DNA from 3 places in the Clostridium fungisolvens genome. Region 1 is predicted to be linked to each of the others. Evidence: predicted binding sites of a transcription regulator. Region 1 holds the regulator's gene; each other region holds the start of a gene.

What was found. The regulator NrdR, encoded in region 1, represses ribonucleotide reductase genes. The targets are predictions, from matches to a motif close to CACNANATNTNGTG.
Region 2: bsdtw1_RS20380 (anaerobic ribonucleoside triphosphate reductase) is a predicted target of NrdR. The motif match lies at 4,258-4,271, and genes of this name have one in related genera.
Region 3: nrdJ (ribonucleoside-triphosphate reductase, adenosylcobalamin-dependent) is a predicted target of NrdR. The motif match lies at 5,779-5,792, and genes of this name have one in related genera.

Annotation. Positions count from the first base shown of each region.
Region 1 covers NZ_BLZR01000001.1:1,617,287-1,624,716, reverse strand. The annotation lists gene pnpS (two-component system histidine kinase PnpS) at 1-170, opposite strand, end outside; gene bsdtw1_RS06675 (winged helix-turn-helix domain-containing protein) at 174-872, opposite strand; gene pgeF (peptidoglycan editing factor PgeF) at 885-1,610, opposite strand; gene nrdR (transcriptional regulator NrdR) at 1,796-2,269, opposite strand; gene bsdtw1_RS06660 (YlmC/YmxH family sporulation protein) at 2,413-2,673, opposite strand; gene sigG (RNA polymerase sporulation sigma factor SigG) at 2,819-3,592, opposite strand; gene sigE (RNA polymerase sporulation sigma factor SigE) at 3,720-4,427, opposite strand; gene bsdtw1_RS06645 (sigma-E processing peptidase SpoIIGA) at 4,443-5,249, opposite strand; gene ftsZ (cell division protein FtsZ) at 5,728-6,825, opposite strand; gene ftsA (cell division protein FtsA) at 6,839-7,430, opposite strand, start outside.
Region 2 covers NZ_BLZR01000001.1:4,589,441-4,596,870, reverse strand. The annotation lists gene bsdtw1_RS20400 (PadR family transcriptional regulator) at 28-480, opposite strand; gene bsdtw1_RS20395 (DegV family protein) at 489-1,331, opposite strand; gene bsdtw1_RS20390 (sensor domain-containing diguanylate cyclase) at 1,590-2,702, shown strand; gene bsdtw1_RS20385 (DUF3048 domain-containing protein) at 2,952-3,980, opposite strand; gene bsdtw1_RS20380 (anaerobic ribonucleoside triphosphate reductase) at 4,289-6,409, shown strand; gene bsdtw1_RS20375 (NADPH-dependent oxidoreductase) at 6,653-7,393, shown strand.
Region 3 covers NZ_BLZR01000001.1:2,950,066-2,957,495, forward strand. The annotation lists gene bsdtw1_RS12940 (tubulin-like doman-containing protein) at 1-854, opposite strand, end outside; gene bsdtw1_RS12945 (VWA domain-containing protein) at 1,020-3,329, opposite strand; gene gdhA (NADP-specific glutamate dehydrogenase) at 3,737-5,068, shown strand; gene nrdJ (ribonucleoside-triphosphate reductase, adenosylcobalamin-dependent) at 6,036-7,430, shown strand, end outside.

The DNA of each region.
Region 1 (7,430 bases):
TCAGGCTCATTTGCAAGTATTAAAGTTGCAAGTAAATCATTATAATGCTTCAAGTTTGCTTTAGAGTTCTCTAGATACTGATAATTAGATATTGCAATAAAAGAAGACGTTACTACAACTAATGAAAATATTATTGTAATAATTACCGAAAACATTATTTTTTTCTTCATAAATTATTCTCCGCTTGAAAATCTATATCCAATTCCTCTTATTGTTTCTATGAATCTAGGATTTTTATCATCATCCTCAATTTTTTTCCTTAGATGTCTTATATGAACATCTACAGTTCTTGTTTCTCCAATATACTCGTATCCCCAAATCTTGTCTAAAAGCATATCTCTAGTAAGAACCTTTCCTCTATTTTGAACCAAGGTCTCTAAAAGTTCAAATTCTTTTAATGTTAACTCTACTTTTTCACCATTCCTAAGCACATCATGCTTTAAGAAATCAATTGTAAGATTTCCAATATTCAAGGACTTTTCAAAGGATGGAGTACTTACAGTTCTTCTAAGTACAGCCTTTACTCTTGCCACAAGTTCTCTTATGGAGAAAGGCTTTGTAATATAATCATCTGCTCCTAACTCAAGTCCCAAAATCTTATCAAGCTCTTCACCTTTTGCAGTAGTCATGATGATTGGAATATTAGCAGTCAAGGAATCCTTTCTTATTTCTTTGCAAACATCAAATCCATCTAGCCCTGGTAACATAAGATCTAACAATACTAAACGAGGATGCTCTGATTTAGCAAGCTTTATAGCATCAATTCCATTGTACGCTGTTATTATTTTGAATCCTGCATTTTCTAAATTAAATTTCATAAGTTCAACGATATGTTCTTCATCGTCTACTATAAGAATTTTTTCATCAGCCATAATGTTCCTCCATTATTTAAAATAGATGTAAGTAAACATTCTTCCTGAATGCTCCCCATCTTTTCTGTAAGAATGTAGCTTTATATTTTTTTCACATAAAGTACAAGAACCACTCTTAATTATATTATCTTCATTTATACCTAAATACTTTAGTTGCACCTCAATACATTTTTCAAGATTTAAAAACCTTCCATTATTGATATCTTCTTCTTTATACAGGTTGTTTTTCTTAAACTTATCTATAAGCTCTTCACTTACTTCATAACAGCACTGCCTTATATGTGGTCCTATAAAAACTTTAATAGAACTGCTTTCACAATTAAAATCTTTAATCATAACTTCTATTGTCTTTTTTACAATACTGTCAAAAGTACCCTTCCACCCACTATGTACTGCTGCAATCACCTTTTTATTGCTGTCCCATATTAAAACAGGAACACAATCCGCTGTAAATACACCAATAATAGTGTCTACACTAGAAGTAATAAGTGAATCCCCTTCAACTTGACCATCTAACACAACATCATCATTCGCTATGATGATCTTATCACTGTGGATTTGCTTTAAATAACAAATTTTCTTAACTTGCAAATCATCTTTAAGTTTTATTAAATTATTCTTTCCTTCTTCAGTATCAAACTTAAAATTTGCATCATTTAAAGCCGTTGTGACCCCTAATTCAACTAGTGGATCTTCATAGGTTAAAATCTGAAAATCATTTAACATTTTTTCTTTCATAAATTAACTTCCTTTACATTTTAGGTAAATTAATAAATTTTCTCACTCTTTTCACTTATAATTTTAACATTATCATTACATAAAGCAAATAAAAGCAAATTTATTTTAACTATCTTTAACTAAGATTTAACAACTAATCTTATTTCCTAGGTAATGTTATACTCTCCTAAACAGAAATAAAAGAACTACTTTTTATGTAGTTCTTCTGATAATCCCATCAAATTTTTAATTTCTTCCATAAAAGTATTTATGTCTTTAAATTGTCTATACACTGATGCAAACCTTACGTAAGATACTTCATCAATATTCTTTAATCTATCCATTACCATTTCACCTATGTAATCAGTGCTAACTTCTGTAAGCATCTTATTACTTATAGTCTTTTCAATATCATCAGCAATATCCTCTATTTGTCTTCTAGAAACTGGTCTTTTTTGACATGCTTTTATTAACCCATTGATTAATTTCTCTTTATTAAAATTCTCTCTAGTAGAATCTTTCTTTATAACCAAAGTTGGTATGTCTTCAACCTTCTCATAAGTAGTGTATCTCTTACCACATTTTAAGCACTCTCTTCTTCGTCTTATGGCTGTATAATCCTCAGTCGACCTGGAATCAACAACCTTACTTTCTTCGTATGAGCAGTATGGACATCTCAAGCTATTCACGCCCTTTCATTAATGCAACTTCCTTAACTTAATTTTATTGAATAAGCTAACCTAAAGCTAACTCCAAAATCCTTCATTAGCATATAAGTGATTATCTATAATATATTTATTATACACACTTATTACTATTTTTGCTACATATCTGATACAGTTTTTTCCTTACTATTAACCAATATAACATCTACACCAATTTTTACTACATCTTCCCAAGGTATTTCAAGCATGTCCATTTTTCCGAACCAGTTACTTTTCTGGACAGGTATCAATATCGATACTATTTTACTTTCATCACAATCAATCTTTAAATCTCTAATATAGCCAAGTTTTGCACCTAGGTTTATATCGACTACCTCCATGACTCTTAGATTATTTAATGAATGCATACTCAATTCCATCTAACATCCCTCCATATAAAAATATATGATAGAAAATGGTATAAAATGATATCCTTTTTCTTCTAAAAATAATTAAATATCAAAGTCACACTATTTTAAAATTTCGTGCTTTCATTTACAGTAAAAAATAGAGCTCAAATGAGCTCTAAACATACTTTCTCATATGCTTTAATGCAGTCTTCTCCAGCCTTGATACCTGAGCTTGTGATATACCAATTTCGTCAGCTACCTCCATCTGTGTTCTACCATTAAAGAATCTAAGAGTAAGTATAAGTTTTTCTCTATCATTTAATTTTTTCATAGCTTCTTTTATAGAAATATTTTCAAGCCAATTATCATCTTGATTCTTACTATCCGATATTTGATCCATCACGTAGATTGCATCTCCTCCATCATGGTAGATTGGTTCAAATAACGATACTGGGTCTTGTATTGCATCTAACGCAAAGACAACTTCTTCCCTTGGTATTTTTAATTCTTTAGCTATCTGTGAAATAGTAGGTTCTTTATTATTATCATTTACTAATTTATCTCTAACAAGTAAAGCTCTATATGCAATATCTCTTAATGACCTGCTTACCCTTATGGCATTGTTATCTCTTAGATAACGTCTTATTTCTCCTATTATCATTGGAACTGCATAAGTAGAGAATTTAACATTCTGAGATAAATCAAAGTTATCTATAGCCTTCATTAAACCAATACAACCTACTTGAAATAGATCATCTACATTTTCGCCTCTATTATTAAATCTTTGAATAACGCTTAACACCAATCTTAAATTACCATTAATAAATATTTCTCTAGCTCCCTGCTTTCCATCCTTCATTTGAAGAAGTAATGCTTTCATTTCTTTTTCCCTCAAAACAGGAAGTTTAGAGGTATTGACTCCGCATATTTCTACTTTATTGATTATCATGTGTAATCAACCCCTTATAAGTAATAGATACTACTGCATTAAAAATTATTTCCTATGGGAGCCATTTTTATACGATTTTAAAAATTTATAATTATTTATAAAGTACTTGACAATTTCATTTTTCTACTTAAACCATTCTATTAATTTCTTTTTTCAATCTTTTAATTATTTTCTTTTCTAATCTTGAAATATAAGACTGCGATATTCCAAGCATATCAGCTACCTCTTTTTGAGTTTTTTCTCTTGCACCATATAAACCAAATCTTAATTTTACTATTTCCTTCTCTCTCTCACTCAAATTCTTCATTGCCATGAACAGCAATTGCTTATCTACTTCATCTTCAATCAAATTATAAACTATGTCGTTATCAGTTCCTAAAATATCTGACAGCAGAAGTTCATTTCCGTCCCAATCAATATTTAATGGTTCATAGAAGGATATTTCTGCTTTCACTTTACTGTTTCGTCTCAAATACATAAGTATTTCATTTTCAATGCATCTAGATGCATATGTAGCTAGCTTTATCTTTTTTTCTGGATTAAAGGTATTAACAGCTTTAATTAAACCTATTGTCCCCACAGAAATTAAGTCTTCTACACCTACTCCAGTATTCTCAAACTTCCTTGCAATATATACTACCAATCTAAGATTTCTCTCAATGAGTATACTCCTTATTGTATCATCACCACCTATAAGCTTAAGAACTAGGTTCTCTTCTTCTTCTTTTGTTAAAGGTGGCGGAAGTGCGTCATTACCTCCAACGTAATATATATTTTTTGCAAACAACTTCATTTTTGTTAATATTCTGTTGATTAAAACGCTAATACTTATCATGTAAATAACACCCCTCTATAATACTCCTCTAGATAATAGTGCACCATAATCATCATATGGGCTGAACTGGTCCTTGCATAAACATATGACTGCATCTTTAGTGGATATCAATTTATCATCTTTATATAATTTTATTTGATTCATTCTAAACCCTTCCAAACTACCTTTTCCACCATTTATTACTTTGTATGGTACAATTAAAGCTCCCTTACCTTCTCTACTAAATCCTTCCAAATAATTTTTATTTATTAATATCACTGGCAAGGTTGTAGCTGGTTCAGTTAACTCATTTCCCGAATCTAAAAATGCTTTAACTCTGAAGTTCTTAGAATTATCTGAGAATTCAATTTCATAAAAGAAATCTGTTAAAGATTTTCTATCTCTTATAAAAATTATGGTTCTATAAGCAAAAACATAAATAATCATTAATGCTAGTAGCATATACTTTAAATAGATATTTTTAAGAGTAAATGCCGAAAACAAATCATATGGATTATTCATCAATGAAAATGCAAAAATAAAACCACAAAGCAGGATGGACCATAACAAAAAGATTCCTGTGCTTTTAATTAAAACTAAAAAATTAACCTTTCCTAAAGTTATATAAATCATAATCATAGGAATAATTAACTTAACTGGAAGAGAGACCATCACACTTAGACTTGGAAAAAAATATAACAGTGTGTAGAAGGCGCCTAAGATACTTCCCAAGGAAGCTCTGACAAATGAAAACTTTATTCGTACTGTTTGTAATGTTATCGTTATTAGAAAGAGATTAATTATAAAATTTTCAAAAAGAATTACATCTACATATACCTTCATAAACTCACTCCTCAAAAACATTATAAAACTAAGTAGTCTAAAATTTTGTCATAATGTAATAACTATGAAATTTTTTTATATGGTCATATTTTACAATTATTTCCACAATTCTTTCAAGTTCTACTATTTGTCATATATTCTTCTAAATATTGATATGCTTCTAGATAGAATTTTAGAATGAAGATGAAACACTTAGAACCGAAACCTATTTTTAAAACTCTCACGGGTTCTGGTGAGAGAATTTAAAAATAATAAGTTTTATTACAAAGTGGTACATCTATATATAAACCCGTTGCAAGTAAAACATATAGTCAATAATTGGTTTATTATCAGTAATCAGCAAAATTGTCTATCGGTTTTATTAAATAGAATTGGGGATCTATACCTTAGTAAAGCAAAAAAATAAGACATGCTTTCACATGTCTTATTTTTAAATATCTACATTAATCATTTACGTATAATTTAAATACTTAAATTACTATCTTTTTGTTCTTCTCAAAAAAGCCGGTATGTCTAATTCATCTCCGAAACCTTGATTGCTTGCAGTAGTAGCCGCAGCTTCTTCTTTAGCAGCTGTTGGTTCTGTCGCAATTTCTTCCTTAGGAGGCTCTACATCTCTAGCTATTTTTTCAAATCCTGTAGCTATTACAGTAATTCTTATTTCATCCTTTAAGTTCTCATCAATTACAGCTCCAAAGATGATGTTTGCATCTGGATCTGCAGCTTCTTGAACAATTTCAGCAGCTTCATTTATTTCTAAAAGACCTAAATCTGCTCCACCTGTTACATTTAATAATACACCTGTTGCTCCTACAATTGAAGTTTCTAGTAGTGGTGATGATATAGCTTGCTTAGCAGCTTCTTGTGCTCTATTGTCTCCACTTCCGTTACCAACACCCATATGTGCAAGACCTTTGTCCACCATTACAGCTCTAACGTCAGCAAAGTCAAGATTAACTAGACCTGGAATTGTAATTAAGTCAGATATACCTTGTACACCTTGTCTTAAAACATCATCAGCTAATTTAAAAGAATCTAGCAATGTAGTTTTCTTATCTACCATTGTAAGCAATCTTTCATTAGGAATTGTAACAAGAGTATCAACTCTTTGCTTAAGGTTTTCAATACCCATTTCAGCATGCTTCATTCTTCTTCTTCCTTCAAAAGGAAACGGCTTTGTTACTACACCAACTGTAAGTATACCCATTGATTTAGCAATTTCAGCTACTACTGGTGCAGCTCCTGTACCAGTTCCACCACCCATACCTGCAGTGATGAACACCATGTCTGCTCCTTTTATAGCTTCTGATATTTCATCTTTGCTTTCTTCAGCGGCCTTTTTACCTATATCAGGGTTAGCACCTGCACCTAATCCCTTAGTTAACTTTTCACCAATTTGTATCTTTTGATTAGCATGAGATAACATAAGTGCTTGTTTATCTGTATTTATTGTAATAAACTCAACATTCTTCAAGCCTTCAACAATCATTCTATTAACAGCGTTGCTTCCGCCACCGCCACAGCCAACTACCTTTATATTTGCAAATTCCTGCATATCAACATCAAAGTCTAACAAAATAATTCCTCCTTTAGAAAAAATCGTCGATTAATCTTTTAAAATTACGAATAAGTCCACTTTTCTTTTTTTTATTATTAATTTCATTATCATGGTTTATATTGCTTTCATTGTCATATGAATCCTCATAGATTAATTTTAACCTATCATAGGCATCTTTAACAATACCAATTGAATTAATTATACAAGAATTTTGTAATTCAAGCTGATTTTTTGTCACAATAATTGTTCTTTTTCGCATTTTATCTTCAAAAAAGTATTTTACATCTTGAAACATAGCTAAGCCATTTCCAAAAATGTATATATTACTAATTTCGTTCAAATACCCTGATTCCTTTATATCTTTTTGAATTAATGTAACAATTTCTTCAATTCTAGATTCAACAACGTCTTTAAATAACTTTATATCAATTTCTAAGGACTCAGCTTTAAGTGTACCAATGCTATGTTCTCTATATAAAGTTTTATAATTTTCACTATAATTTTGTTTCACTTGTTCAGCATGCTCTTCAGGTATTTCTAAGCAGATAGAAATGTCCTTTGTCACATTTTGTCCACCAACTGGTAAGCTAGATGAATATTCCAATTCATTATTTTTATATAAT
Region 2 (7,430 bases), 3.0 Mb from region 1:
GTTGAGAATCTGATTGTATAAATACTTCTAATATAAATCAGAATAAATTATTTTAAAAACATCTAATGCTTCTTCTATCTTAATTTTTAGGAGAGATTTTCTGTTGTTAAATTCTTTGAAACCTTTATCTGTAAGAGTGTAAACTTTCATGAATTTTTTCTTAGGATCATCCCATTCGCCGAGTATAAGATCTTCTTTTTCAAACTTCTTTAGTAAAGGATATATTCCGCCAGTGCTAGGAACCCATAAGCCATTAGTTCTTTCTCCTATTTTATGAGATATATCATTTCCGTTTGTAGGACCCAAACTTAATATATAAAGAACATAAATTGGAAGCAGACCTTTAGTAAGTACTTGTCCTACGGCCTCTTTTTCTTTTTGAACTTTTTTTAGCTCATTGAGTTTTTGCTTATATTCCTCATACAGGCGTTTTTCTTCAGCTTTTATATCTTCTATGTTACTAAATTTAAATTCGTCCACTATAACGACTATTCCCTTTGTATAGCAAGGCCTAAGAGTCCAGGTCCTGCGTGTACCCCTAATGCTGGCCCGATGGTTGATATACTTATATGAGTTATATTTGGTAAATCCTTTACAACTTCTAAGAAAGCTTTTGCTTCATCCAATGCATCACCCTGTAGTATCCAAACCTTACATTTAGAGATACTTAGATGCTCATCTAGTATTTCTCTTAACTTACCTATAGCTTGCTTTCTACCTCTTGCCTTAGAATGAGTGAAATAAATACCATCATCATTTATAGAGATTATTGGCTTTATATTTAGCATTTCTCCTATAGTTCCAGAAACCTTTCCGATTCTTCCACCTTTTTTTAAATAATCTAGAGTTTTAAGTGTAAAGTAACCATCAGTTTTTTCTCTAAGTTTTGGTAGAACTTCGATTATTTCTTCAAAAGTGCTACCTGATTCTATCATTTCAGCTGCTACTAAAGTTATAGCGCCTTGAGGCATACTTAAGGTTTTAGAATCAAAGATATATGTCTTTAGATTTGGATGATTCTCAGCTATTATTCTTAAACTATTTGCAGTGCCAGAAAGTCCGGACGATATACTTATAGATATAGCATGTGTATATCCTTGAGCTTCAATTTGGTTCAAGGTATTTTCTATAAATTGTCCATCAGGAAGTGATGTTTTTGGTATTTCTTTTTCAAGAGATAGGTATAACTCTTCTGGGCTTATCTCTAGCCTGTCTAAATAATCATTATCTTTATATATAATTCTTAAAGGTAAGAAAAACATATTATATTTATTTAAAATTTCAGTGTCTAAATCACAGCCACTATCAGTAATTAAAGCTATTTTTTGCAAGGTATATTCCTCCTCAGATCTATTATGATTAAATTATATCACAAGTGATAACTATATCAATACTGATATAGTTGAAGAAAAAAATTTGATCATTTGAATATTATACATATATTGCGTTGAATAAGTATTAAATTATTCAATCATATATTTAAAAAAATTAAAAAATTAATTATAATATAAGAGCAGGTTGTACGTAAAGGTAATTGTAATTTTAAGGTGTCAATATTAAGTTTATTTTTATTTTTTGGGGTGAAGATTTTGAAAAAAGATTTTCTGATATATATAGTATTGGCTTTTCAATTATTTTTTATAATATTTTTTATTATAAAAAATATTAAGTTGAAAAATAATATTATGCAGATAGAAATAATAAAGAAAGAAATATATAGTATGGGTAAAAAGATAAGCACTACTGATAGTCGAAGCTTAGTGTATGAAATTATGCTGGACTCAGCGATGTCTATAATTAGTAAAGCTAATAGAGGTAGTGTTCTAGTATTAGAAGAAGACGATTATTTTCACTATAGAGCAATCAAAGGATATCCCAAAGATCTATTAAACATGAAGATAAAAAGAGAAGATGTGTATCTTTATAAGTATAATAGACTAGCAGATATTTGTATTCTTAAGATGCCATTCAATGACAAAGAAGACATATTTAATGACAGTATTTCGAGTGAGATCCAGTTATTAGAGAAAGGAACTAATATCAAAAGTGTTTTATTTTCACCAATTTATATAGATAATGAAGTTGTAGCTATAGTAAATTTAGATAGTACTGTACCTGATGCATTATTTAATAAAGCTGATATAGACAAAATGAAGTATATAAATCATGAGCTTGAGCTTGCGCTTAAAAATTTCCTGTCTCAAGAGCAGCTCAGGTATATAGCAACACATGATGAACTTACCAATCTTTACAATAGGAGGAGTTTCAAAGACTATTTTAGTAGAGAAATTCTAGATATGCAAAGAAAAAAACATATATCACAGGTTGCTCTTATAGATTTAGATGATTTTAAATTTATAAATGATAATTATGGTCATAGTGAAGGGGACAAGGCGCTTATAATAATGTCAGATGCTTTGAGGATCAACTTGAATAACAATGACCTCTATGCTAGGATGTCAGGGGATGAATTTGTAATACTTTTTAGAAATAGCACTCAGAAACAGGCTGTTGAGAAAATTATGAGTATGAAAGATTATTTACTAAGAAATTGTACTGCGAAGAATCGCATAGATTTTAGTTATGGATTAGTTCAGATAGATGGAATAAATAATCTAAGTATAGATGCAATTCTTTCTATAGCAGATAAAAATATGTATAAAGACAAAAGAGAGAAGAAGTGTAAGAGTGAATGTACCTAAGCACTTTTATAAATTTCGAATCCAACTGGTATATCTATAGATAAACTACTTTATATTAGAATTTATCCAAATAAACATTCGTATAATCATCTTATTTGGAACTTATATATCTATATAATAAAAAAGTTGACGGAAATGTAATCCGTCAACTTTTTTAGTGTATAGTAAAGTACTAGATTTACTTAATGTATATTTGGAAATGCAGATGCATTAAAAAACTCACTGAAGAAGGTTGCTTCAGCGACTTCTTTAATTATAGGTTGGAGTGACTGAGTTATCGATTATATGCCATATTGTGTTACCTTTTGCTAGGTAAACTTTATTGCCATCTGCAGTGGTCAGTTCAGTTTGGGTATTAGAAGTAGTTCTGGACCATAGGATTTTTTCAACTTTACCATTAGAGAATAAGTACCCAGATCCCTTTCCAATCATAGCTATATCTAAATGTAAATTATCAGATTGAATCTTTATAGGGGTTTGTTGTACGACTATATTGGTAAAAGAAAGAGGTATATTATTGTTTTTATCGATAGATTTGACACCGTCCATATACTTCTCATATTTACCATTAACAAACTTATAATTAGTTGTGTAAAAATTATTCAGTTTTAAATTTACTACGGTTGCATTAGCTAAGTCTTCATTTTTCCAAAAGGAATTGTCAAAAGAAAGATTTGATGTTATATCTATTTTTATATTGTTGGAAGTTATATACTTACGTATCTTATCAGCAGAAGTATATAGATTATGAGGAGCTTTTCTAGAAGCATCTCTATAAAAATATGCCCCATTGGCTATCTCATTTATGCTTTTTATAGAAGAGTCTGCTTTTATGGTTGATAGGGCTTCAGCACTTCCCCCACAATGGGCAAACGGTAAGTTATATTCCTCAGCAATAGATAAGAAGTAAGGTCGAACACTTCTTATAGGGCCAATCTGTTTAGGTGTGTTCTTGTGAAACAATGCTATAAATCTTGGTATTCCACCTTCAGCCATAGTCTCAAATACAATATCTGCTTCACTTAAACCGCTCTGTGGTCTTGCATCTTTTGAATTCTCTATTATGGCCATAAAAGGAATATTAGATTTCTCTGTTTCAGTCAAATTTTCACCAGTATAGAAACAATCATTTGTAACAGTATCATTGCTTGAAATGTCAATCACAGGGGGAGATTCTCTTTTAAAAGGTTTAGTAGAGCTAGATTTAGTATCAGTGTAACTGCAACCAACTATTGAAATACATAATAACAAGGGGATAATAAAAGTGATTTTTTTCATGAATTCACCTCCTTAATTTAATGCGTTTAGCGTATAAGCTTGTACATTATATTTAAATATATATGCGACAACCTATTAATATTATTAAAATTTAGACGAAAATCAAAAATAGTAATATTAATTTGCCAGTATTTTCTTAAATATTCCTAATGTCAACATTAGAAATACTGTAAAAAAGTTTAAAAATAGGAGATATAATGACGTATACTTTGCTATTATTAAGATAAAGTTTAATTTAGAATTGCCTTTAAATTTCTAGTGAAGTATAATAAGTCAGTACAAGATATAGTGTAATGGGGGTCGTCGATGTGCTAGATGTTGTGAAGCGCGATGGAAGAAGGGTTAGCTTCAATGCTCAGAAGATAGGGAAAGCTATTAAGGGAGCAGCAGAAGAAATTGGTCAGAGTTTAAAAGAGAGTCAAGTAATTGATACTATACAAAAGGTAATCAATTATATCGAAATGTCTGGAAAATTAGATGTTACTGTAGAAGAAATTCAAAACTTAGTTGAAAAGGCTTTAAGTGATAATGGGTTTAAGAATATAGCACAAGCATATTCAACTTACAGAAACGAAAGAACTAAAGTTAGAGAAATAAAATCAGACTTAATGAGAGCAATAGGGAAAATTGGAATTGAAACTGATAGAGATAATGCGAATGTAGGAAACAATTTCTCATCAAAGCTACTTAGAATAGCTTCAGAATCTAATAAGTGGCATAATCTTGCCTCAATGCCTAAGCATTTGGCAAAAGCTCATGAAAATGGGGATGTTTATTATCATGATTTAGACAGCTATAATTTAACTACAAACTGCTTACATATACCAACTAAAGAAATATTAGAAAATGGTTTTAACACTGGATATGGAACAATTAATAATCCAAGAAGAATAGAGACAGCAGCAGAACTTTCTTGCATATTGCTTCAATCAACTCAAAATGATATGTTTGGAGGACAATCACATCCTGATTTTGATAATGACATGTCAATATTTGTTGAACCAACTAGGCAAGAGATAAAAGAAGAGCTTATGGAATATGGAATAGAGGGAGAGAAACTTGAAAAGCTTGTAGATTCTAAGCTTAGAGAAAGAGTTCATCAAGCAATGCAAGGTGTTGTATACAACTTAAACACAATGCATTCTCGTGCAGGTTCTCAAGTGCCGTTCTCATCTATAAATTTAGGAATTCCTTATAATCAAGATGCTGCGCTTGTATGTGAGATATTCTTACTTGAATATGAGAAAGGGCTAGGAAAAGGAGAGCAACCTATATTCCCTAACATAATTTTTAGAGTTAAAGAAGGGGTGAATAGGGAAAAAGAAGATCCTTATTTCTATCTTTTTGAATTAGCATGTAGAGTAGCTGCTAAAAGAATGAATCCTACATTTATGAATATAGATGCAGATTTTAATAAAGAGTATTACGATAAGGGATATATGCCTGCAACAATGGGATGTAGAACATATCTTATGAATAATATAAATGGTGATCATGGTTGTAAGGGAAGAGGTAATATTGCACCTACAACAATAAATCTACCAAGAATAGGACTACAAGCAAAAGGAAATGTTGATAAGTTCTTTGAAATACTTCAAAGTAGAATGGAACTTGCTAAGGAATCTCTAATGCATAGATACTCAGTTCTTAAGAACTTAAGAGTGAAAGATCTTCCATTTGTAGCAGGTCAAGGGCTTATGAAAGGATCAGAGGGCTTAAGCCCAGATGATAACATTGAACCTATTTTAAAACAAGGAACTTGGGTTTTAGGGTTCATAGGACTTGCTGAAACTTTAATTGCCTTAGTTGGAAAGCATCATGGCGAAGATGAAGCTACAAAAGAACTAGGTATTAAGATAGTATCATATATCAGAGAATATACTGATAGACTTAAAGAAGAGACTCATCTTAATTGGAGCTGCTACGCTACTCCAGCAGAAGGATTAAGCGGAAAGTTCATAAAGCAAGATCAAAAGATATTTGGAATAGTTAAAGGTGTTACTGATAAGGAGTATTACACTAACAGTTATCATGTGCCAGTAGGATATCCAATATCTATAATAGACAAGATAAAGATAGAAGCACCTTACCATAAGATTTGTAATGGTGGACATATATCATATCTTGAAGTAGATGGAACTCCAGATGGAGAAGCTATAATGAATATACTTAACTATGCATATAAGAATACCAATATTAGTTACTTAGGTATAAACTTCCACATAAGATATTGTAAGAACTGTGGAACTTATCTAAATAATGGTGAATCAAAGTGCACATGTTGTGGAAGTCATGATATACAAGGTGTTTCAAGGGTTACAGGATACTTAAGTCTTGATGAACGATTTGGTCCAGGGAAGTATGAAGAAAGAGAAGACAGGGTGACTCACACTGAAAATCATAAGCATAATTACTTCATAGAAAAATAGTAGTTTGGCTATAAAAAACAGATATTTATAGGTGTTAATTAATACAAGATCCAGGCATATACTTAGTGTATGCTTGGATTTTATTTTGCTGAAGAACCTATATTTAGTTGGAAGTAAATTAAAAATATTAGCTTACATAAACATTTTAATTTGTGGAATCATAATAGTACAATAGATTGTTTACAATTTAATTTAATTGATATATAATACTAGTAAATAACAATTATCAATAGAGGTGTAAAAATGAATGAAACTATAAATTTAATAAAACAACATAGATCAATAAGACAGTACTTGGATAAGGATATATCAGAAGACTTAGTTGATGAAGTTCTTAAGGCTGCTCAGGCTATGCCAAATTCAATCAATGGTCAACAAACATCAATTATAGTAGTTAGAGATAAGGAAAAGAAAAGGAAACTTTCTGAAGTGACTGGTAATCAAGTATATGTAGATAAAGCACCAGTATTTTTAATATTTGTAATGGACTTTTATAAAACTAATATAGGTGCTGAGAAGTATGGGAGAAAGCAAATTATCCACGAAAGTGTTGAAGGTACTGCAGCAGGTGTATTTGATGCTGGTATAGCTATGGGAGCAGCTATAATAGCGGCAGAATCATTAGGGCTATCAGTAGTTCCTATTGGCGGTATAAGAAGAAATCCAGAAGAGGTTATAGAGCTTTTGGAGCTACCTGAGTTTACTTACCCAGTATGTGGATTGGTTCTAGGTTATGCAGAAAATCAATCTAAGCAAAAACCTAGATTGCCATTCGAGACATTTAAGCATGAAGATAGATACCATAAAGAAGCATTAAAAACTAAGATAGATGAGTATGATGAATACATGGAAAAATATCTTAAGGAAATAGGAAGGGAGCAGGAAGGTAATTGGAGTGATTTAACCTCTTCTCTATATCAAACTGTTTATTATCCTAAGGTTAAGGATACTATGGCTCAACAAGGATTTAAGAATGATAAATAGTATTGGATAAGTAGCTAATTTGTAAAAAGAAGAATAT
Region 3 (7,430 bases), 1.3 Mb from region 1:
TCATAAATATCCTCAATATTTGTCAACACTCCACCCATCTCATTTTTATTTTCAAGTAAGTAGCATATATCAAAAAGCTTCTTTTCAAGCTTGATTTCACCTATATTTGTGTATTTAAAAGAGTATTTTTCATCATCTGGATTTGTGATAGAAGACATGAAAAACTCTAATTCTTTAAGTGCAGCATAGCAGTTTGCCTTGCTTCTGTTTTGGGCATCTAAGTCTGAAGAAAGCTTATCATCATAGCAGCTTTCTAATGTAAATAAGCCAATTATATTGGTATTATCTCTGTTAAATACCTTTGATAACATAACCGCTACATCTAAGAAAGTACCGCAACCAGTGCCCCCAGCCAAAGAACCAACTACATAAACCTTATGCCTGTCTATATTTTCTAAATAAGCCTCTCCAACATCTGTTAATACCTTGTGTAAATCCACAAGATCGTTCTTTGCAGTGTTTAAAGTATCATATACAAGCTGTGCATTTTTAGCTAAGTACATTCTACCGATAGGTCTCATCAGTCCTGCACCTTGATCTGTTGAGGTAAAGAAATCAGGAGTAATAGGTGGATTTTTAGGAAGCCAATCAAAGTATGGATTCTTATAAGCCCAATCTAAGGTTGTCTTAACTCCTTCCCCAAATCTCAGCTGACACTTTTCATTGTTATCTATGTCATCATCTAAAAAAGATTTTAAGTCTGTATCGATTATCAAATATCTTATAGGCAGCTTTTTACCACCGTATCTTTTACTAAATAGCTTTTTAAGTCTTTTAATAACTTGAAAGCCTGTACCTCCGAGCCCAATAACTAAAGTGGGCATAATATCCTTTGGAACTTCCATGTTACGCATTGTATACCTCCTAAATATAATAAATTTCAGGTTATGTTTGTGTCCTGTGTTGAAATTTAGGTACCACTCTGACCATACTTAAACGAGCTTCACAGAGGCGTCCCCTAAATTTCAACTGTAACTATCAGCATAACCAGATTGTAATTATAGCGTTTTACTAATAAATCACATAAAACTAACTCTGATTTTTTCTTTTTTTATAGTTAAGGACACCTCCACTCCTGGTGTGTAGGCTACTTCACTTCCTACCTCTTCATCATTAAGTAGAATTTCCTGTGGTTCTGTACCGCAGTAGTTAAATTTGAAGATATTATCCTTCTTAATTAGATAGATCAACCCAAGTAGGAATTGAGGTTTGTCCTCTATTTTAAGAGTAAAATATCCTATGGAATTGTCATCTATATCATCTATGCCTAAAGCTTTAAGTCTATTATTAAAGTTTAGATACATAGTATTTTGCTGCAAATTCATTGAAAGATTTATTGAACTAGTTCTTGAACCAACAGTGCAATCTAGTTCTTTTGCCACACTATAGCTCTCAATGTTTTTCTTAAAATAGCTCGTCCCTAATAGGTATAAAAATAAAGCTATTAAGGCCAAGGTAACTACAATTATTAATGGAATCTTGAATAAGTTTAGATAGAATAGTGCACCTGATAGTATTACTAATTTTGTACTTATACTTTCAGTTACTTTTACATCATCCGCAGTCTTAAAGGAAAGCTTCAGGTTTCTAGAATTTTTAATAGGTTTTATTGAAACTGATATTTCCTTTTGTCCTTTTGGATCTACTTCAAATTCTCCTACTTTGTTTTTATCTTCATCTAAAATCTCTACTTTTTCTTTGTCATATAATATGACATTGCCTAGCTTTATATTTAAATTTACAGTTTCCCCAAGCTTATAATTTTTCTTAGAAGATGTAACGTCTTCAATATCAACGGACGGCTTGTCTATTACATTAAGACTTTCATAAGGCAGATAGTAGCTAAAGCTTTCATTATTCACTACTCCATTTATGCTGGTAGAGATCTTCACCATTCCTTTTTTATCAAACTGAACCTCACTTAAAAGAGCTCCATTTTCAACTTTTAATGGATATTCTTTTTTTCCTGTACCATCATCTATTACTACAGTTCCACCTAAACTGGTAACCTTTGTACCATCCCTAGGTACAAGTTTTAGCTTCATTTTATCTCCCAGTTTTATATTCTCAGGTAGCTCGGACTCATAATAAAAAGGTGGATAATCATTAACATGTATAACGACTTCTTTTACCCCAATGATACCGCCGTTTCCATCTTGAGCTATTAAGGTAATTGGGTATTGACCAGGCTTGTCCTTATTAAATTCATACTTAAAAACATCGCCTACCTTATTATTAAGGTTTTCAATCTTATCTTGCTCCTTCTTTTGAAGATAAACTCCATCGAGCTTCTTATCACTATCCACTGTTATATCAAACTTTAATGGGATTCCTTTTGGTATGCTTAGAGTTGTCTGCGTTGCATTTATATTTATACTTGCTTTACTTTTTATCTGAACAATAACAGAATTCTTAGAATTGTCTTTGCTATCTATCTTTAAGGTTTTATCGCTGTCATTTTTTAATCTATAAATCTTATAAGTATCCCCAGTTTTATCTGCTGGGACCTCCTCACCATTTGAAGTAACACTAATTAAAGGGGATTTATTTTCACAGGAAGCAACCTTTATAATAACCTCATCAATCATTGAACTTAACTTAATTTCCTGGCTTTTTTGACTTTGAGTATTATAATTAGCTATGGTATAGAAGCCTTCCATATCGCCAAGCATCTTACTAAATGCATTAAAAAGCTCTGCGGAGTTTTCGCAATATAGAAAATCTCCATCTGTATTAAAGGCAATGGAATTTAATCTATTTTGATCCACATCCTTTGAAAGTCCTATGGTGTTAATCTTTATCTTTGAGGAATAGGCTTTTTTAACTAAGGAATTAAGCTCACTTTCATGACTTGCTGTGATCCCATTAACAGGGTCTTCCTTGCCATCAGACAAAACAATAATTGCTTTATCCCCAGTTACTCCATCTAGCTGAGAAATAGCTTCCTTCAAACCTTCCTTAAGGTCAGTACCTTTATCTTCAAACTTTATAGACTGAAAAAAAGTCTTTAAACTTTCTCGTGAAGGCTTTTCACTAAGCTTTTTATCATAAGTCACCGTTTCTCCAAAACCCAAAACATTCACATTTACCTTATCACTTAAGGTATCCATAAGCATAACACCAGCCACTAAGGACAATCCAAAAGGATCAGTTTTTTTCATGCTTAATGATTTATCTATTAAAATAATTAGATTTTTTTCTTGATTTTGCTCCGCAGCGTTAACTTTTTTTACTGCGCCTGCTGCACCAAAATTAAAAAAACTTAATATAAAAGCTACTACTATTGCAATAATATGCAGTTTTGTTTTTCTATCCGATTTTCTTCTCACGCTTCTCCCTCCCAAATAAATTTACTTTAATATACTATTTAAAGTTAATTTATATTAGAACTAACTAGGATAACTCAAATTCTTAAACTTTTCTTAAGACCTCTTAAAGCCTTTAGAAATAAGTAACTATCTGAAGCATCAAAGGCTAGATTAATGCTATTTCAAAGAATATATCTTATAAACTAGCATAAATTAAAGTGAATGCTTTATACCGTTCTATATCTTCTAACTTCAAAAGAAAATTATTGATATTTTTACTCCTAATACAGGATTCCTAACTCAAGTTTCCGTAGTGAAACCCTTTAGCTATTGCTTATAAGTTTTATAATTAATAATATAAATCTCTTCTTTCTACTAATTATGTCAATAATAATCAATATAACCTAATTAAATAGGAGGCAATTTTAATGCAAATTTTAAGACATGTAATGGATGATATTATAAAAAGAAATCCAAATGAACCTGAGTTTCACCAAGCAGTGGAGGAAGTGCTTTTGTCACTTGAACCAGTAGCTGAAAAACATCCTGAATGGGTAAAGGATAAAATCTTCGATAAGATAGTAGAACCTGAAAGGCAGATTATCTTTAGAGTACCATGGGTAGATGATAATGGTGAGGAACATATAAATAGAGGATTTAGAGTTCAGTTTAATAGTGCCATTGGACCTTATAAAGGTGGACTTCGTTTCCATCCATCAGTTAATGTCGGAATAATAAAATTCTTAGGTTTTGAACAAATCTTCAAAAACTCACTAACTGGTCTTCCAATAGGTGGCGGTAAAGGCGGTAGTGACTTTGATCCTAAAGGTAAATCGGATGGAGAAATAAAGAGATTTTGCCAAAGCTTTATGCTAGAACTTAATAGACATATTGGTGAAAATACAGACGTGCCTGCTGGTGATATTGGAGTTGGCGGTCGTGAAATCGGATATTTATATGGTATGTATAAGAAGATAAACAACGAGTTCACTGGGGTATTAACAGGAAAAGGCCTGGGCTGGGGCGGAAGCCTTGCTAGAAAAGAAGCAACTGGTTACGGTCTATGCTACTTCATGAATGAAGCTTTAAAAGCAAAAGGAAAATCCTTTAAGGATGCAACCGTAGTTATTTCAGGTTCTGGTAATGTTGCTATTTATGCTAATCAAAAGGCAACAGAGCTCGGCGCTAAAGTTGTAGCTATGAGTGATTCAAACGGATATATCTATGATGCTAATGGAATAAATCTATCTACCATTCAAAAAATAAAAGAAGTGGAAAGAAAGAGAATAAGTGAATATGTAAAATATCACCCTAATGCAACCTATACCGAAGGCTTTAGAGGAATATGGAATGTGAAATGCGATGTAGCACTTCCATGCGCAACTCAAAATGAAATTGACGAAAATTCTGCTAAGACTTTAATTGCTAATGGATGTTATGCTGTTGGAGAAGGTGCAAATATGCCTTCAACAATGGAGGCAGTTAATCTATTTATCAATAACAAAATAATCTTTGGGCCTGCAAAAGCTGCTAATGCCGGTGGTGTAGCTACTTCAGCCCTAGAAATGGCCCAAAACAGTATGAGATATTCTTGGACTTTTGAAGAAGTAGACTCTAAGCTTCAGGAAATAATGAAGGGCATCTATGAAAAATGCAGCAGCACTGCAAGTGAATATGGTTTTGAAGATAATTTAGTTATAGGAGCTAATATTGCTGGATTTATTAAAGTTGCTGAAGCTATGTATGCACAAGGGATTTAGTTTTTAGGGACTTTAGCCTAACATTCCCTTGCCTTAACAGGCTCCTTTATGAAGCTTAAGTCATAGAGGCTAAAGCATTATTTATACGCGAATATAGAGTTAAAACAACATAACAATAAATTAACCCAGGACAATAATATTTATAATTATAGTCCTGGGTTAATGCTATAGTCTAATCTCAATTTTTAATATCCGAAAATATAAAACTAAACACATTTTTATATATAGATAGACTAATTCCAAATAAAATCTAAATTAATAATTAAATCACCATTAGTAGTTAAAATGACTTCTAATATATTTCAAATTCATGGAACTGGGATATCTATTCCTCTAAACGGATAAACTGCTTCAATCCTTAGGCTCAAAATAAAGATTTCGATGGTTCTACGAATCTTTATTTTGATAAGTTTCAAATATGAAGTAGTTTATATATTCCTAAACTACTTCATATTTGAAACTATAAATGATTCAAATTCTCAATAATAATTTTTAAGTTCATGATTTTAAATAAAGAAAAATTATTCTCGTAAAATTTTTTAATATAGATTTTATTAATAATTAAACACTTCACACTCCTTAATATATAAGCATTAGTTAGACTAACAGCCACTCATTTTTTTCAATTTATTCCACTGTTAACGCTTAATTATCGAATTAAAACATTTGACACTTTCGCACTATATGTAGTATTATTTAGAAAAACATTCCACTATATATAGTGTTGTTTTTTAAGTTGAACTACTTCAATCCGAAATCTATTTTCAAAACTCCTCTGGGTTCTGAGAGGATAACTTGAAAATATAAGTTTAATTATGAAGTGGCTCATCTTTAGATGTACTAGTTCGATCTAAAATCTATTTTTAATATTCCTCTGCTTCTATGAGGAGAATTTGAAAATATAAATTTTATTACGAAGTGGTACATCTTTAAGAAGGAAGATATGCTTTTCAAGGAGGATTTTTTAATGAAGAAATTATTAACTGAAGAATTTTTAAATCAATATGCGGAGATTAATCCATTAGCTCCATTAGGAAGTTTTGTTTACTATAGAACTTATTCAAGATGGTTGCCAAAGGAAGGCAGACGCGAATCATGGCTTGAAACTGTTAAAAGAGCTGTTGAATATAACTGCAGTTTAGCTCCTGATACTTCTAAGGAAGAAGCTGAAGAATTATTCGATTTAGTATTTAACCTAAAAGGATTTCTTAGCGGACGTACCTTTTGGATAGGTGGAACTTCAGCTGTAAATGATCATGCTCTTGCAAATTTTAATTGCAGCCTTATCATATTGGATGGTTTTGATAAACTTGGCGAACTATTTTATGCATTAATGGTTGGAACAGGCGTAGGATTTAGAGTTCTTGAAGAGGATGTTAAATATCTTCCTAAAATAAGACTTGTTGAAGTTATAAATAAGGAGTATGAACCTAAAAGTAAAAATAGCAGACTAGAATCTACAGCTCTAGATTTTTCTAATGAAAATACTAAAGCAACTATACATGTAGGCGACTCTAAAGAAGGATGGGCTCAGGCTTTAAGAATGTATTTTGACATAGTTACTAGAAAAGAATATAAGCATATCTCAACAATTGAGATAGATTATGATAGCGTAAGACCTAGAGGAGAAAGATTGATACGTTTCGGAGGAACTGCCTCTGGACACGATAGCTTAAAAAATATGTTTATTAAGTTCCACAAGGTAGTTAACAATAGGATTGGAAATAATGCTGTTGAAGGTAAGATACACGCTATTGATATGCTAGATTTTGCAAATATAATTGCTGAAAATGTAGTTGTGGGCGGAGTTAGAAGATCTGCTGAAATCGGCTTAATAGATGCCAATGATTCTGAAACAATTCAAGCAAAGAATGGCTTATACACTCAAGATTCAGATGGTAATTGGGTTGTAAATGAAGATATTATACACAGAGCATTATCCAATAATACCATAATCCACTTTGAAAAACCTTCTAAAGATTTTTGGAAATGGCAGTTTCAGCAAATGAGGTTTAGTGGCGAACCAGCAAGCTATAATGGAGCAGAGGCTTTAAGACGTAATCCTAATTTTAAAGGAACTAATCCCTGTGGAGAGGTGCTACTAGACGACCGTCAAACTTGTAATTTAGTTACTACAAATATTTTGGCTCATGTAAAAGATGGAAAGCTTGATATAGATGCACTATTAAAAACTCATTCATTATTAACTAGAGCTTCCTACAGATTAACACTTGTAGAATTAGAGCTTCCAGAATGGGATTATAAATTAAAGAGAGATAGACTTCTAGGGGTAAGTATCACTGGGTATCAAGATGCTATTAATGCAGTAGGCATGAATATAGCTGATCAAGTTGATTTACTA